Regions from separate parts of the Streptomyces sp. NPDC044921 genome, predicted to be linked through region 2. Evidence: predicted binding sites of a transcription regulator. Region 2 holds the regulator's gene; the other holds the start of a gene.
The links. The regulator HrcA, encoded in region 2, represses chaperone genes, less so after heat shock. The targets are predictions, from matches to a motif close to TTNGCACTCNGNNNNNCNGAGTGCNAA.
Positions count from the first base shown of each region.

Region 1 (7,280 bases), on a different contig from region 2:
ACCGCGCGGTGGCCGTGTCGATGGCGTCCGGTCCGCAGGCCGCCCTGCCCCTCGTCGACGCCCTGGCCGGCGATCCCGCGCTGCGCGACTACCACCTGCTGCCCAGCGTGCGCGGCGACCTCCTCGCCCGCCTCGGCCGGCGGGACCAGGCCCGGGCGGAGTTCGAGCGGGCGGCGTCCCTGACCCGCAACGAACGGGAGCGGGACCTGCTGCTGCGGCGGGCGGCGGAGCAGGCCTGAACGTCAGACGGGGTGCCCGAGCAGCATCGCCGGCGCTCCGGCCACCCGGGTCAGGAACACCGTCGCCGCGTGCGGCCCCTGCGGCCTGACCTTCCTGCGCAGCTCCTCCGGCTCGACCGCCGAGCCCCGCTTCTTCACCGTCAGCGTGCCGACCCCGCGCTCCCGCAGCAGGGCCCGCAGCTTCTTGACGTTGAAGGGGAGGTGGTCGGTGATCTCGTAGGCCGTGGCGTACGGCGTCGGGCGCAGGGCGTCGGCCGTGACGTAGGCGATGGTCGCGTCGAGGAGCCCGCCGCCGACCTCCTCGGCGACCTCGGCGACCAGGTGGGCGCGGATGACGGCGCCGTCGGGCTCGTAGAGGTAGCGGCCGGGCGGGCGGACGTGCGGGTCGGGCAGGCCCCGGGAGAGCAGGGTGCGCGGGCCCGGCAGCAGCGTGGCCCGGACGGCGCCCGGCGCGGTGCCGAACCACAGCACCGCCTCCTTCACGTCCCCGCCGTCGGAGATCCACTCGGCCTCGGCCTCCTCGGGGACCGCCTCGTGCGGGACGCCCGGGGCGATCTTCAGCGCGGCGTGCGGGGCCCGCAGCGCGGCCGAGACCGCCCAGGACAGTGGCGGCGAGTAGGCCTCCGGGTCGAAGATCCGGCCCCGGCCGCCGCGTCGCGCCGGGTCGACGAAGACGGCGTCGTAGCCGGCCGTGTCCACCTCGGTGACGTCCGCCTCGCGGACCTCGATCAGGTCCGCGAGTCCGAGCGCGTCGGCGTTGGCCCGGGCCGCCGCGGCCGTCAGCGGGTCCCGGTCCACGGCCAGTACCCGGATCCCGGCCCGGGCCAGCGCGATCGCGTCACCCCCGATGCCGCAGCACAGGTCGGCCACCGAGGTCACGCCCGCCCCGGCCATGCGCCGGGCCCGGTAGGCCGCCACGCTCGCCCGGGTCGACTGCTCCACCCCGTCGGGCGTGAAGAACATCCGGCCGGCGTCCTCGGGGCCGAACTTCGCCACCGCCCGCTGCCGCAGCCGCGCCTGTCCGAGCGCCGCCGACACCAGCCGCGCCGGGTGCTCGCGGCGCAGCCGGGTCGCCACGGCCAGCTCCCGTGCCGGGTCGGTGTCGCGCACCTCGTCGAGGAGGGCGCGGCCTTCGGGGGTGAGGAGGAGGGCGAGGTCGTTCACCGGATCATTGTCGGCCACGGCGCGCCGGGGGCGGCGTGTGGGCCAGTCGGTGGATGCCGGTCCGCGGGCCGTTGTGTCGGGGCGGGATCCCCGGGGCGGGCTGCGAGGATCCGGCACCATGCGAGCAGTCGTACAAAATGACAAAAGCCGGGCCTCGGGTGGTGCACGGATCGGCCTGGCCGTGCTCGCCCTCGCCGCCATCGCCTCGGGCTGTGCGCAGGGCGGCGACGACCGGGTCACCCCGGCGGGCGGGCAGCAGCCCCTCGACGCGGCCGAGGCCCGCGCGCTGGACTCCTACGCCTCCAAGCTGCGCGCCGCGCACGCCGCCCGGGTCGCCGCCGCGCACCGCTGGCAGCTGAAGCGGGTGCCGCTGCCCGCCCCGCCGCCCCCCGAGCGCAAGCCGAGGATCAAGACCCGCAAGGGCTTCCAGGTGGCAGGCCACCGGGAGTCCAACCTCCCGCCCGTCTTCACCCGGGTCCCCACCCGCGACAAGGTCGTCTTCCTCACCATCGACGACGGCGCCGAGAAGGACCGCACGTTCCTGCGGATGATGAGCGACCTCGACGTGCCCTACACCGCGTTCCTCAGCGGCTACCTGGTCAAGGACGACCCCCGCTACTTCAAGAAGATGCAGGCCAGGGGCGTCGTCCTGAACAACCACACCCTGTACCACCGCTACATGCCGGGTCTGTCCTACCGCGCGCAGAAGCGTGAGATCTGCGGCATGCAGCGCTACATGGAAAAGCGCTTCGGCAAACGCCCCGCCCTCTTCCGCCCGCCCTACGGCAGCTACAACCGCGCGACCCTGCGCGCCGCCAAGGCCTGCGGCATCACCCACGTCCCGCTCTGGAACGAGGAGGTCTTCGCCGACCACTGGGAGTACCGCGAGGCGGACCGCGAGCTGCGCCCGGGCGACATCGTCCTCACCCACTTCCGGGGCCCCGAGCAGTGGAAGGGCACGATGCCGGACATGATCCGCCGCTTCCTGAACAAGGTCACGGCCGAGGGATACGCGGTGGGGCGGCTGGAGGACTACCTGTGAGGCGGCCGGCCGCCGCGCTGCTGTGCGTGCTGCTGGTCCTGCTGACCGGGTGCGCCGGGGCGGCGGGGGAGCGGCCGGGCACCGCCGACGGCCGGGCCCGGGACGCGGTACCCGCGGCCCGCCGCCTCCCGCCCGTCGTCGACCACGTCCCCACTCGCGAGCCGGTCGTCTTCCTCACCTACGACGACGGCGCCGAACGCGACCCGCGCTTCGTCCGCCTGATCCGCGCACGGCGCCTGCCGGTCAGCATGTTCCTCACCGACAGCGTCGTGGGGCCCGGCTACGGCCACTTCGCCCGGCTGCGCGCGGTCGGCGCGTCCCTGCAGAACCACACCCTCGACCACCCGGCCCTGCGCGGCCTGCCCTACGCCGGCCAGCGCGCCGAGATCTGCGGCCAGCAGCACAAGCTCCACGCCCGCTTCGGCGTCCGCCCCCGCCTCTTCCGCCCGCCCTACGGCACCTACGACACCACGACCCTGCGCGCCGCCGCCGACTGCGGCATCGCGGCGGTCGTGCTGTGGCGCGCCTCCCTGGGCGCCGACGGCCGTCTGGCGTACACCCGCGGCGAGCCCGGGCTGCGCCCCGGCGACATCGTCTCGGTGCCGTCCGGGGACGCGTCCATGACCCTGACGGACCGGACGCTGCGGTTGCTGCGGGAGATCGACGGGAAGGGCCTGCGGGTGGGACGCCTGGAGGACCACCTGTGAGGGTCCGGACGCCCCCGCGCGGCAACCTGCCTGGCCGACGCGCCGCCCGCGATTAGCAGTCCGCTTGACCGAGTGCTAATCGCGGTCATAGTCTCGGCTCTGGCACTCGACGCAGGAGAGTGCCAACACAGCGACGGGCAGGTCCGGCACCCGCGACGACGGATCCACCTGGTCGCCACCTCAGACAGTTAACCCCGTGAGATCTCCGAAGGGGGAGGTCGGATCGTGACGACCACCAGCTCCAAGGTTGCCATCAAGCCGCTCGAGGACCGCATCGTGGTCCAGCCGCTCGACGCCGAGCAGACCACCGCCTCTGGCCTGGTCATCCCGGACACCGCCAAGGAGAAGCCCCAGGAGGGCGTCGTCCTGGCCGTGGGCCCGGGCCGCTTCGAGGACGGTAACCGTCTTCCGCTCGACGTCTCCGTCGGCGACGTCGTGCTCTACAGCAAGTACGGCGGCACCGAGGTGAAGTACAACGGCGAGGAGTACCTCGTCCTCTCGGCCCGCGACGTGCTCGCGATCATCGAGAAGTAATTCACCCGAAGCACCTTGCTTTGAACTGCGCCCCTGGCCCCCGCGATCGCTAAGAAGCCGGGCGCCCGGGGCGCAGTTGCCTTTATCCCAGATTCCGGAAGAGGGCTCACGCTCCCATGGCGAAGATCCTGAAGTTCGACGAGGACGCCCGTCGCGCCCTCGAGCGCGGCGTCAACAAGCTTGCCGACACGGTCAAGGTGACGATCGGCCCCAAGGGCCGCAACGTCGTCATCGACAAGAAGTTCGGCGCCCCCACCATCACCAACGACGGTGTCACGATCGCCCGCGAGGTCGAGATCGAGGACCCGTACGAGAACCTCGGTGCCCAGCTGGTCAAGGAGGTGGCGACCAAGACCAACGACATCGCGGGTGACGGTACGACCACCGCGACCGTGCTCGCCCAGGCGCTCGTGCGCGAGGGCCTGAAGAACGTCGCCGCCGGTGCCTCCCCGGCCGCCCTGAAGAAGGGCATCGACGCCGCCGTCAAGGCCGTCTCGGACGACCTGCTCGCCTCGGCCCGCCCGATCGACGAGAAGTCCGACATCGCCGCCGTCGCCGCGCTGTCCGCCCAGGACCAGCAGGTCGGCGAGCTCATCGCCGAGGCGATGGACAAGGTCGGCAAGGACGGTGTCATCACCGTCGAGGAGTCCAACACCTTCGGCCTGGAGCTGGACTTCACCGAGGGCATGGCCTTCGACAAGGGCTACCTGTCGCCGTACTTCGTGACGGACCAGGAGCGCATGGAAGCCGTCCTGGACGACCCCTACATCCTCATCACGCAGGGCAAGATCTCCGCCATCGCGGACCTGCTGCCGCTGCTGGAGAAGGTCATCCAGGCCAACGCCTCCAAGCCGCTGCTGATCATCGCCGAGGACGTCGAGGGCGAGGCGCTGTCCACCCTCGTCGTGAACAAGATCCGCGGCACGTTCAACGCCGTCGCGGTGAAGGCCCCCGGCTTCGGCGACCGCCGCAAGGCGATGCTGCAGGACATGGCCGTCCTCACCGGCGCCACGGTCGTCTCCGAGGAGGTCGGCCTCAAGCTCGACCAGGTCGGCCTCGACGTCCTCGGCTCCGCCCGCCGCGTCACCGTCACCAAGGACGACACCACCATCGTCGACGGCGCCGGCAACAAGGACGACGTGCAGGGCCGCGTCGCCCAGATCAAGGCCGAGATCGAGACCACGGACTCCGACTGGGACCGCGAGAAGCTCCAGGAGCGCCTCGCGAAGCTGGCCGGCGGCGTGTGCGTCATCCGCGTGGGTGCCGCCACCGAGGTCGAGCTCAAGGAGCGCAAGCACCGTCTGGAGGACGCCATCTCCGCGACCCGCGCCGCGGTCGAGGAGGGCATCGTCTCCGGTGGTGGCTCCGCCCTGGTCCACGCCGTCAAGGTCCTCGAGGGCAACCTCGACAAGACCGGCGACGAGGCCACCGGTGTCTCCGTGGTCCGCAAGGCCGCCGTCGAGCCGCTGCGCTGGATCGCCGAGAACGCCGGCCTGGAGGGCTACGTCATCGTCTCCAAGGTCGCCGAGCTCGACAAGGGCAACGGCTACAACGCCGCCACCGGCGAGTACGGCGACCTGATCAAGGCCGGCGTCATCGACCCGGTCAAGGTCACCCGCTCCGCCCTGGAGAACGCCGCCTCCATCGCCTCCCTGCTCCTCACGACCGAGACCCTGGTCGTCGAGAAGAAGGAAGAGGAGGAGCCGGCCGCCGCGGGCCACGGCCACGGCCACGCCCACTGAGGCACCGACCTCTGCCGCGAGCCCCCGTCCCGCCGCACGCGGGACGGGGGCTCGCGTCGTCCACGGGCCCGTTACCCGGACGCCGGTGTCACAGCTCCAGCGGGTCGAGCGCCCCGAGCCGCTGCATCAGCCCCAGCCGGTCGTACTGCCACCACCCCTCGGCGATCTTCCCGTCCGGGGTGCACCGGTGCACGGTCGTCCCGGTCATGGTGACGTCCTCGCCGGTCGGCGGAATGCCGAGGAACTCGCCCGTGTGACGCCCGTGGAACGTCCACCGGGTGCACACCCGGTCGCCCTGCGCCACCTGGTCCTCGATCGTGAACGTGAAGTCGAACCCGCCCCGCCAGACCTCCACCTCGCGCCGCACCGCGTCCAGCCCGATGACGTCCTGCACGTTCGCCGGGTCGTGGTCGTGGTAGTCCTCGACGAACACGTCGTTGAACGCCGGCGCGTCCCCCTGTCCGGGCGCCAGCTCGAAGAACCTGCGCGCGGTGGCCGCGTTGAGCTGCTCGTCCCGCACCACGTCGAGGTCCGTGAACGTCGGCGTCCCGTCGCAGAGCGCCACCATCTCCTGGAAGATCCGGTCGGTCTCCGGAAGCCCGGAGTTGCGCATCGCGTCCTCGTACGACGGGAACTCCACGATCTCGACGATGTGCGAGGCGTCGGCCCGGTCCTTCGCCACCACGCTGTGCGTCGCGGTCCGTTTCCCCTTGGTCTGCTCGACCCACCGGTCCATCAGCCGGTTCATCTCGTCGAGCCGGCTGGTCCTGCATTCGATGAGCTGTACGAAGGTCATGGTTCCGCCTCCGGGCCCCCCGGGGCTGGTCGGACAGCACCATTGTCCTCGCCCCCGGAACCCCGTGCCCGTCGGGCTCGACCGCGTGGGCCGCATGCGCGCACGGGGGGACCGGTCCCTCTCGGCCGGCGGCCCTCCGTCCTGGTGAGGCGGCTCGTCGGGCCCCGAGGCGGCGGTGGCCCCGGCCCTCCCGGTCCCCCCGGCGCAGCCCGCTCCCCGCTGATCCACGACTGTGCGGTACGGGGAGTGGCGGGCAGCCCTCCCCGCCGTCCTGCGCGGGGAACCCACTGCGGCGCCGTCGCTCACCGGTGCCTTCCGTCCGGCGCCTACTGCGGCCCGTACTTCCGCCCCGTCCTGGAGGACACCGCCCCCAGCACCCCCCGCGGCACCAGCTTCGCCGCCCCCATCAGGGCCTTGTACCGCGGGTCCGGAATGGACAGCGTCTTGCCGCGGGCCAGGTCGTGCAGGGCCGCCGCCACCAGCTTGTCCGCGTCGAGCCACATCCAGGCCGGGATGTTGTCCGTGCCCATGCCGGCCCGCTGGTGGAACTCGGTGCGGACGAAGCCGGGGCACAGCGCCATCAGGCGTACGCCGCTGCCGGCGAGGTCGCGGGCCGCGCCCTGGGTGAACTGCACGACCCACGCCTTGGACGCCCCGTAGGTGCCGCGCGGCAGGAACGCCGCCACGGAGGCGACGTTGACGACGCCGCCGCGGCCCCGCTCGCGCATGGCCTCGGCCGCCGCCGACGTCAGCCGCAGCACCGCCTCGCAGTGCACCTTCAGCATCCGCAGCTCGTCGGCCATGGCGACGTCGAGGTAGCGGCCCTTGTTGCCGAAACCGGCGTTGTTGATGAGGAGGTCGACGGGGTTCCTGCGGTCGCCGAGGCGGTCGGCCACCGCCTCGATGCCCTGGTCCTCGGCCAGGTCGGCCGTGAGCACCTCCGCCTCGATGCCGTGCCGGTCGTGCAGCTCGGTCGCCTGTTCCCGCAGCCGCTTGGTGTCGCGCGCGACCAGCACCAGGTTGTGCCCGTCGGCCGCCAGTCGCCGCGCGAACGCG
Region 1 is NZ_JBWKIF010000013.1:172,816-180,095, reverse strand. It holds gene AC07DA_RS21790 (RNA polymerase sigma factor) at 1-239, shown strand, start outside; gene AC07DA_RS21785 (class I SAM-dependent methyltransferase) at 243-1,403, opposite strand; gene AC07DA_RS21780 (polysaccharide deacetylase family protein) at 1,522-2,445, shown strand; gene AC07DA_RS21775 (polysaccharide deacetylase family protein) at 2,442-3,152, shown strand; gene groES (co-chaperone GroES) at 3,378-3,686, shown strand; gene groL (chaperonin GroEL) at 3,803-5,428, shown strand; gene AC07DA_RS21760 (ester cyclase) at 5,517-6,224, opposite strand; gene AC07DA_RS21755 (SDR family NAD(P)-dependent oxidoreductase) at 6,551-7,280, opposite strand, start outside.
Region 1: a site for HrcA is predicted at 3,205-3,231, ahead of groES (co-chaperone GroES). Genes of this name have one in related genera too.

Region 2 (7,280 bases):
GGCGACTTCTACGACCTGTTCCCGGCCGGCGACGGCCGCTGGTGCTTCGCCGTCGGCGACGTCCAGGGCAAGGGGCCCGAGGCGGCGGTCGTCATCGGCCTGGCCCGCCCCTGGCTGCGGCTGCTCGCCCGCGAGGGCTACCGGGTCGCCGACGTCCTCGACCGCCTCAACCAGCTCCTGCTCGACGACGCCACGGAGGCCGCGGACGCAGCGGCCCGGGCCCTGGTGGCGGCGGGCGCCCGGTCGACCCCGCCCGGTGACGGCCCGCAGACCCGCTTCCTGTCCCTGCTCTACGGCGAGCTGGTCCCCTTCGACGGCGGGGTGCGCTGCACCGTCGCCTCCGCCGGGCACCCGCTGCCCCTGCGGCTCGGGGCGGGCGGCGAGGTCCACCCGTGCGCGCGGCCCCAGACCCTGCTGGGCGTGGTCGAGGACGCCACCTACACCAGCGAGACCTTCGAGCTGCGCTCCGGCGACACGCTGCTGTGCGTGACCGACGGTGTCACCGAGCGCCGCTCCGGGTCCCGCCAGTTCGACGACGAGGACGGGCTCGCCGCGGCACTGGCCGGGTGCGCCGGACTGGACGCGGAGCTCATAGCCGAGCGGATCAAGCGGCTCGTGCACGAGTTCGGGGCGCGGCCCCCGGCGGACGACCTGGCGCTGCTGGTGCTCCAGGCCGAGTGAGCGCCGCTCCCGGCGGAGACACGGCGCGGGTGCTGGACAATGGAAGGCATGCCTTCCGCACTCCCCGACGGCGAGCCCGTCCCCGAGGACGGCGCGCTGCCCGCGTCCGCCCTCGCCGGGGCCGCCGCCCGCCCGCTCGGGTTCTACCTGCACGTCCCGTACTGCGCCACCCGCTGCGGCTACTGCGACTTCAACACCTACACGGCGACCGAGCTGCGCGGCAGCGGCGGTGTGCTCGCCTCCCGCGACAACTACGCCGGGACGCTGGTGGACGAGATCCGTCTGGCCCGCAAGGTCCTGGGGGACGATCCGCGTCCCGTCCGCACGGTGTTCGTGGGCGGGGGCACGCCGACGCTGCTGGACGCCGGTGACCTCATACGGATGCTGCGCGCCGTCCGGGAGGAGTTCGGGCTGGCGGCGGACGCCGAGGTCACGACGGAGGCCAACCCGGAGTCGGTCGACCCGGCCTACCTGGCGACCCTGCGGGAGGGGGGCTTCAACCGGGTCTCCTTCGGGATGCAGAGCGCGCGGCAGCACGTGCTGAAGGTGCTGGACCGCACGCACACGCCCGGGCGGCCGGAGGCGTGCGTCGCCGAGGCCCGGGCGGCCGGGTTCGAGCACGTGAACCTCGATCTGATCTACGGCACGCCGGGCGAGTCGGACGACGACTGGCGGGCGTCGCTGGACGCGGTGCTCGGGGCCGGGCCGGACCACGTCAGCGCCTACGCGCTGATCGTCGAGGAGGGCACGCAGCTGGCCCGGCGGATCCGCCGCGGCGAGGTGCCGATGACCGACGACGACGTGCACGCCGACCGGTACCTGATCGCGGACGAGGTGCTCTCGGGCGCCGGGTTCGAGTGGTACGAGGTGTCGAACTGGGCGACCTCGGCGGCGGGGCGGTGCCTGCACAACGAGCTGTACTGGCGGGGGGCCGACTGGTGGGGCGCCGGGCCGGGGGCGCACAGCCACGTGGGCGGGGTGCGGTGGTGGAACGTGAAGCATCCGGGCGCGTACGCGGCCGCGCTGGCGGCCGGCCGTTCGCCCGGTGCCGGGCGTGAGGTGCTGAGCGACGAGGACCGGCGGGTCGAGCGGATCCTGCTGGAACTCCGGCTGCGGGACGGGGTGCCGTTGTCGCTGCTGCGGGAGCAGGGGCTGGCCGCCTCGCGCAGGGCGCTGTCGGACGGATTGCTGGAGGCGGAGCCGTACGTGCGGGGGCGGGCCGTGCTCACTCTGCGGGGCAGGTTGCTGGCCGACGGCGTGGTGCGCGACCTCGTGGACTGAGCGAGCGCTCGGCGGTGGCTACGGTGCCGTCACGAAGTCGATCAGTTCCTCCACCCGGCCCAGCAGTTCCGGTTCCAGGTCCTTGTACGAGCGGACCCGGGACAGGATCCGCTGCCACGCCGCGCCCGTGTGCTCCGGCCAGCCCAGGGCGCGGCAGACCCCCGTCTTCCAGTCCTGGCCCCTCGGGACGCGGGGCCAGGACTCGATCCCCAGGGACGACGGCTTCACCGCCTCCCAGATGTCGATGTAGGGGTGGCCGACCACCAGCGCGTGCTCGCTGGTGACCGACTCGGCGATGCGCCACTCCTTCGAGCCCGGCACGAGGTGGTCGACCAGGACGCCGAGGCGCGCGTCGGGGCCGGGTGCGAAGGAGTCCACGATCGACGGGAGGTCGTCCACGCCCTCCAGGTACTCCACGACCACGCCCTCGATGCGCAGGTCGTCGCCCCACACCTTCTCGACCAGCTCGGCGTCGTGCCGTCCCTCGACGTAGATGCGGCCGGCCCGGGCCACGCGCGCGCGTGCTCCGGGGACCGCCACCGAACCCGAGGCCGTACGGGCGGGGCGCGCCGGGGCGCCGGACGAGGGGCGGACCAGCGTCACCACCCTGCCCTCCAGCAGGAAACCGCGCGGTTCCATCGGGAACACGCGGTGCTTGCCGAAGCGGTCCTCCAGGGTCACCGTGCCGGCCTCGCAGCGCACGACCGCCCCGCAGAAGCCGGTGCCGGGCTCCTCGACCACCAGGCCCGGTTCCGCCGGGACCTCGGGGACCGGCTGGGGCTTCTTCCACGGCGGGGTCAGGTCCGGAGAGTACTGGCGCATTCGGATGACGATAGGAGAACCGGGCGGGTGGTCACGCAGACACGCCGAAACGCGCCGCCAGCGCGTCCCGCTGGGCCCGGACGAACGCCGCGTCCACCACCGCTCCGTGACCGGGCACGTACAGCGCGTCCTCGCCGCCCAGGGCCAGCAGCCGGTCCAGGGCGGCCGGCCAGTGCGACGGCACCGCGTCCGGGCCCGCCTGGGGCTCGCCCGACTCCTCGACCAAGTCGCCGCAGAACACCACCTCCGGCTCGCCCGGCACCAGCACCGCCAGGTCGTGCGCGGTGTGTCCGGGGCCGACGTTCGCCAGCAGCACCTGGCGGCCGCCGCCCAGGTCGAGGGTCCACTCGCCGGAGACCAGGTGGCGGGGCGGGACCAGCCGGTCCGCCGATTCCCGCGCGACGGTCTCCGCCAGGCCGTTGCGCACCGCGTCCGCGCACAGCTCCGCGCGGTCGCGCGCCCGGGTCAGCACCGCGTCCACGCCGACCGCGCCGAACGCCTCCGCGTCCTCGAACGCCGCCACCCCGAAGACGTGGTCGAAGTGGGGGTGGGTCAGCGCGAGATGTGTCACACGGCCGCCGGTGAGCGACCGCGCCTGCGCGCGCAACCGCGCGCCCTCGGCCGGGCTCGACCCGGCGTCGATCAGCAGGACCGCGCCCTCGCCGGCGACCAGCCCCGCCGTGCAGTCCCACACCGGCAGCCGGCACCGGCCCACCCCGGCGGCCAGGCGCTCCCACCCTGCCTCTTCCCAAGTCACCGTCATACGGCGACGCTAGCGGTGCGCCCCGCCCGGGGCACGACGCCGCACGACCAGCCTTGCCGCAGGCGTACCCCACCGCCGTACACTGGGCCGGGGAACATTGGCACTCGCACGCGCAGAGTGCCAGGCCGTGAACGGCGGGCAACGGGCGGACGACTTCTGGAGGTGTGCGCGATGCTCAGTGAACGCAGGCTTCAGGTGCTGCGCGCCATCGTCCAGGACTACGTCGGCACCGAGGAGCCGGTCGGCTCCAAGGCCCTCACCGAGCGGCACAACCTCGGCGTCTCCCCGGCGACCGTCCGCAACGACATGGCGGCCCTGGAGGACGAGGGATACATCGCCCAGCCGCACACCAGCGCCGGGCGCATCCCCACCGACAAGGGCTACCGCCTGTTCGTGGACAAGCTCGCCGGCGTCAAGCCCATGACCGCGCCCGAGCGGCGCGCGATCCAGAACTTCCTGGAGGGCGCCGTCGACCTCGACGACGTCGTCGCGCGCACGGTCCGGCTGCTCGCGCAGCTCACGCGCCAGGTCGCCGTCGTGCAGTACCCGTCGCTGACCCGGTCCACCGTGCGGCACGTGGAGCTGCTCGCCCTGGCGCCCGCGCGGGTGATGCTCGTGCTGATCACGGACACCGGACGGGTCGAGCAGCGCGTGGTGGACTGCCCGGCACCACTGGGCGAGGCCTCGCTCGCGGATCTGCGCGCACGCCTCAACAGCCGGGTGGCGGGCCGCCGTTTCGCGGATGTGCCGAGTCTGGTGGAGGATCTCCCGGAGGCTTTCGAGCCCGAGGACCGGGGTACGGTCTCCACGGTGCTCTCCACACTCCTGGAGACGCTCGTCGAGGAGAACGAGGAGCGGCTGATGATCGGCGGCACCGCCAATCTGACCCGCTTCGGTCATGACTTCCCCCTCACGATCCGGCCCGTGCTGGAGGCGCTGGAGGAGCAGGTCGTGCTCCTCAAGCTGCTCGGCGAGGCGAAGGATCCGGGCGTGACCGTCCGTATCGGTCACGAGAACGCCCACGAAGGACTCAACTCCACGTCCGTCGTGTCGGTCGGCTACGGTTCGGGCGGCGAGGCAGTCGCCAAGCTCGGCGTGGTCGGACCGACCCGCATGGACTACCCGGGAACGATGGGAGCGGTACGCGCAGTGGCACGGTACGTCGGACAGATCCTGGCGGAGTCGTAGTGGCCACGGACTACTACGCCGTACTCGGCGTGCGCCGCGACGCGTCGCAGGAAGAGATCAAGAAGGCCTTCCGGCGGCTCGCCCGCGAGCTGCACCCGGACGTCAACCCCGATCCGAAGACCCAGGAGCGGTTCAAGGAGATCAACGCCGCCTACGAGGTGCTGTCGGACCCGCAGAAGAAGCAGGTCTACGACCTCGGCGGCGACCCGCTCTCGCAGTCCGGCGGCGCCGGGGCGGGCGGCTTCGGAGCCGGCGGCTTCGGGAACTTCTCCGACATCATGGACGCGTTCTTCGGCACGGCGTCGCAGCGCGGACCGCGCTCGCGCACCCGCCGCGGCCAGGACGCCATGATCCGCATCGAGGTGGAGCTCGACGAGGCGGCCTTCGGCACGACGAAGGACATCCAGGTCGACACGGCCGTCGTCTGCAACACCTGCAACGGTGAGGGCGCGGCCCCGGGCACCTCGGCGCAGACGTGTGACATGTGCCGCGGCCGGGGCGAGGTCTCGCAGGTCACCCGGTCCTTCCTGGGCCAGGTCATGACCTCCCGCCCGTGCCCGCAGTGCCAGGGCTTCGGCACGGTCGTCCCGACGCCGTGCCCCGAGTGCGCGGGCGACGGCCGGGTGCGCTCCCGCCGGACCCTCACGGTCAAGATCCCGGCCGGTGTGGACAACGGCACGCGCATCCAGCTCGCCGGTGAGGGCGAGGTCGGGCCTGGCGGCGGTCCGGCCGGCGACCTCTACGTCGAGATCCACGAACTGCCGCACGCGCAGTTCCAGCGCCGCGGCGACGACCTGCACTGCACGGTCACGCTGCCGATGACGGCGGCGGCCCTCGGCACGAAGGTGCCGCTGGAGACCCTGGACGGCATGGAGGAGGTCGACATCCGCCCGGGCACCCAGTCCGGCCAGTCGATCCCGCTGCACGGCCGCGGTGTCACGCACCTGCGCGGCGGCGGACGCGGCGACCTCATCGTCCACGTCGAGGTGCAGACCCCGACCAAGCTCGACCCCGAGCAGGAGCGCCTGCTGCGCGAGCTGTCCAAGCTGCGCGGTGAGGAACGGCCGACGGGCCAGTTCCAGCCCGGGCAGCAAGGGCTGTTCTCGCGGCTGAAGGACGCCTTCAACGGTCGCTGACGCGAAGGGGCTCCGGCGTCGTCCGTCAGGGGGCGCCGGGGCCGCGGAAGCGGTGGTTCCTCTGGTCTGTGCCACCCGGCAGGCCGGTTTCGGAGTCGTCCGGAGGACGTGACAACATGCGGTCATGTCCTCCGCACTGACCGATCTCTTCCCGCTCCCGATCGTGCAGGCCCCCATGGCGGGCGGCGTCTCCGTGCCGAAGCTCGCCGCCGCCGTGTGCGAAGCGGGCGGGCTCGGGTTCCTCGCCGCCGGGTACAAGACCGCCGACGGGATGTACCAGGAGATCAAGCAGCTGAGGAGCCTCACCGGCAGGCCCTTCGGGGTCAACCTCTTCATGCCGCAGCCGGAGTACGCCGACCCCGCCGCGGTCGACGTCTACGCCCACCAGCTGGCCGGCGAGGCCACCTGGTACGAGACCGAGCTCGGCGATCCGGAGACCGGCCGGGACGACGGCTACGAGACCAAGCTCGCGGTGCTCCGCGACAACCCCGTCCCGGTGGTGTCGTTCCACTTCGGCGTCCCGCACCGCGAGGTGATCGACGCCCTGCACCGCGTCGGCACCTTCGTCCTGGCCACCGCCACCACCCCCGACGAGGCCCGGGCCGTCGAGCGGGCCGGCGCGGACGCCGTCATCGCCCAGGGCGTCGAGGCCGGCGGCCACCAGGGCACCCACCGGGACGTCCCCGAGACGGACGGCTCCGGCCTCGGGCTGCTGACCCTGGTCGCGCAGGTCCGGGAGGCCGTCGGCATCCCCGTCCTCGCCGCCGGCGGCATCATGCGCGGCGGCCAGATCGCCGGGGTCCTCGCGGCCGGCGCCGACGCGGCCCAGCTGGGCACGGCCTTCCTCGCCACACACGAGTCCGGCGCGCACGCCCTGCACAAGCAGGCGCTGACCAACCCGCTGTTCGCGCGGACGGAGCTGACCCGGGCCTTCTCCGGCCGCCCGGCACGCGGCCTGGTCAACCGCTTCCTGCGCGAACACGGCCCGTACGCGCCCGCCGCCTACCCGGAGATCCACCACCTCACCGCGCCGCTGCGCAAGGCCGCCGCCAAGGCCGGGGACGCGCAGGGCATGGCGCTGTGGGCCGGGCAGGGGCACCGCATGGCCCGAGAGCTGCCCGCCGGGCAGCTGGTGGAGGTGCTGGCCGCCGAACTCGCCGCCGCCAGGACAGCGTTGTCGGGCGGGGGCGTCGCGGGCGGAGGCGTGCGATGACCGCGCCGGTGTTCGTCGTCGAGCACTTCGACGCGGGCGGCGGCGGACGGTACGTCCTGGACGGGCCGGAAGGGCGGCACGCCGTCTCCGTGAAGCGGCTGCGCCCCGGCGAGGACGTGATCCTCACCGACGGGGCCGGACGCTGGGCGGACTGCGTGGTGCTCGGCACCGAGGGCAAGGACCGGCTCATCGTCCA
Region 2 is NZ_JBWKIF010000009.1:303,607-310,886, reverse strand. It holds gene AC07DA_RS17200 (SpoIIE family protein phosphatase) at 1-681, shown strand, start outside; gene hemW (radical SAM family heme chaperone HemW) at 730-1,962, shown strand; gene AC07DA_RS17190 (DUF3097 domain-containing protein) at 1,981-2,784, opposite strand; gene AC07DA_RS17185 (MBL fold metallo-hydrolase) at 2,816-3,547, opposite strand; gene hrcA (heat-inducible transcriptional repressor HrcA) at 3,719-4,735, shown strand; gene dnaJ (molecular chaperone DnaJ) at 4,735-5,871, shown strand; gene AC07DA_RS17170 (nitronate monooxygenase) at 5,996-7,084, shown strand; gene AC07DA_RS17165 (16S rRNA (uracil(1498)-N(3))-methyltransferase) at 7,081-7,280, shown strand, end outside.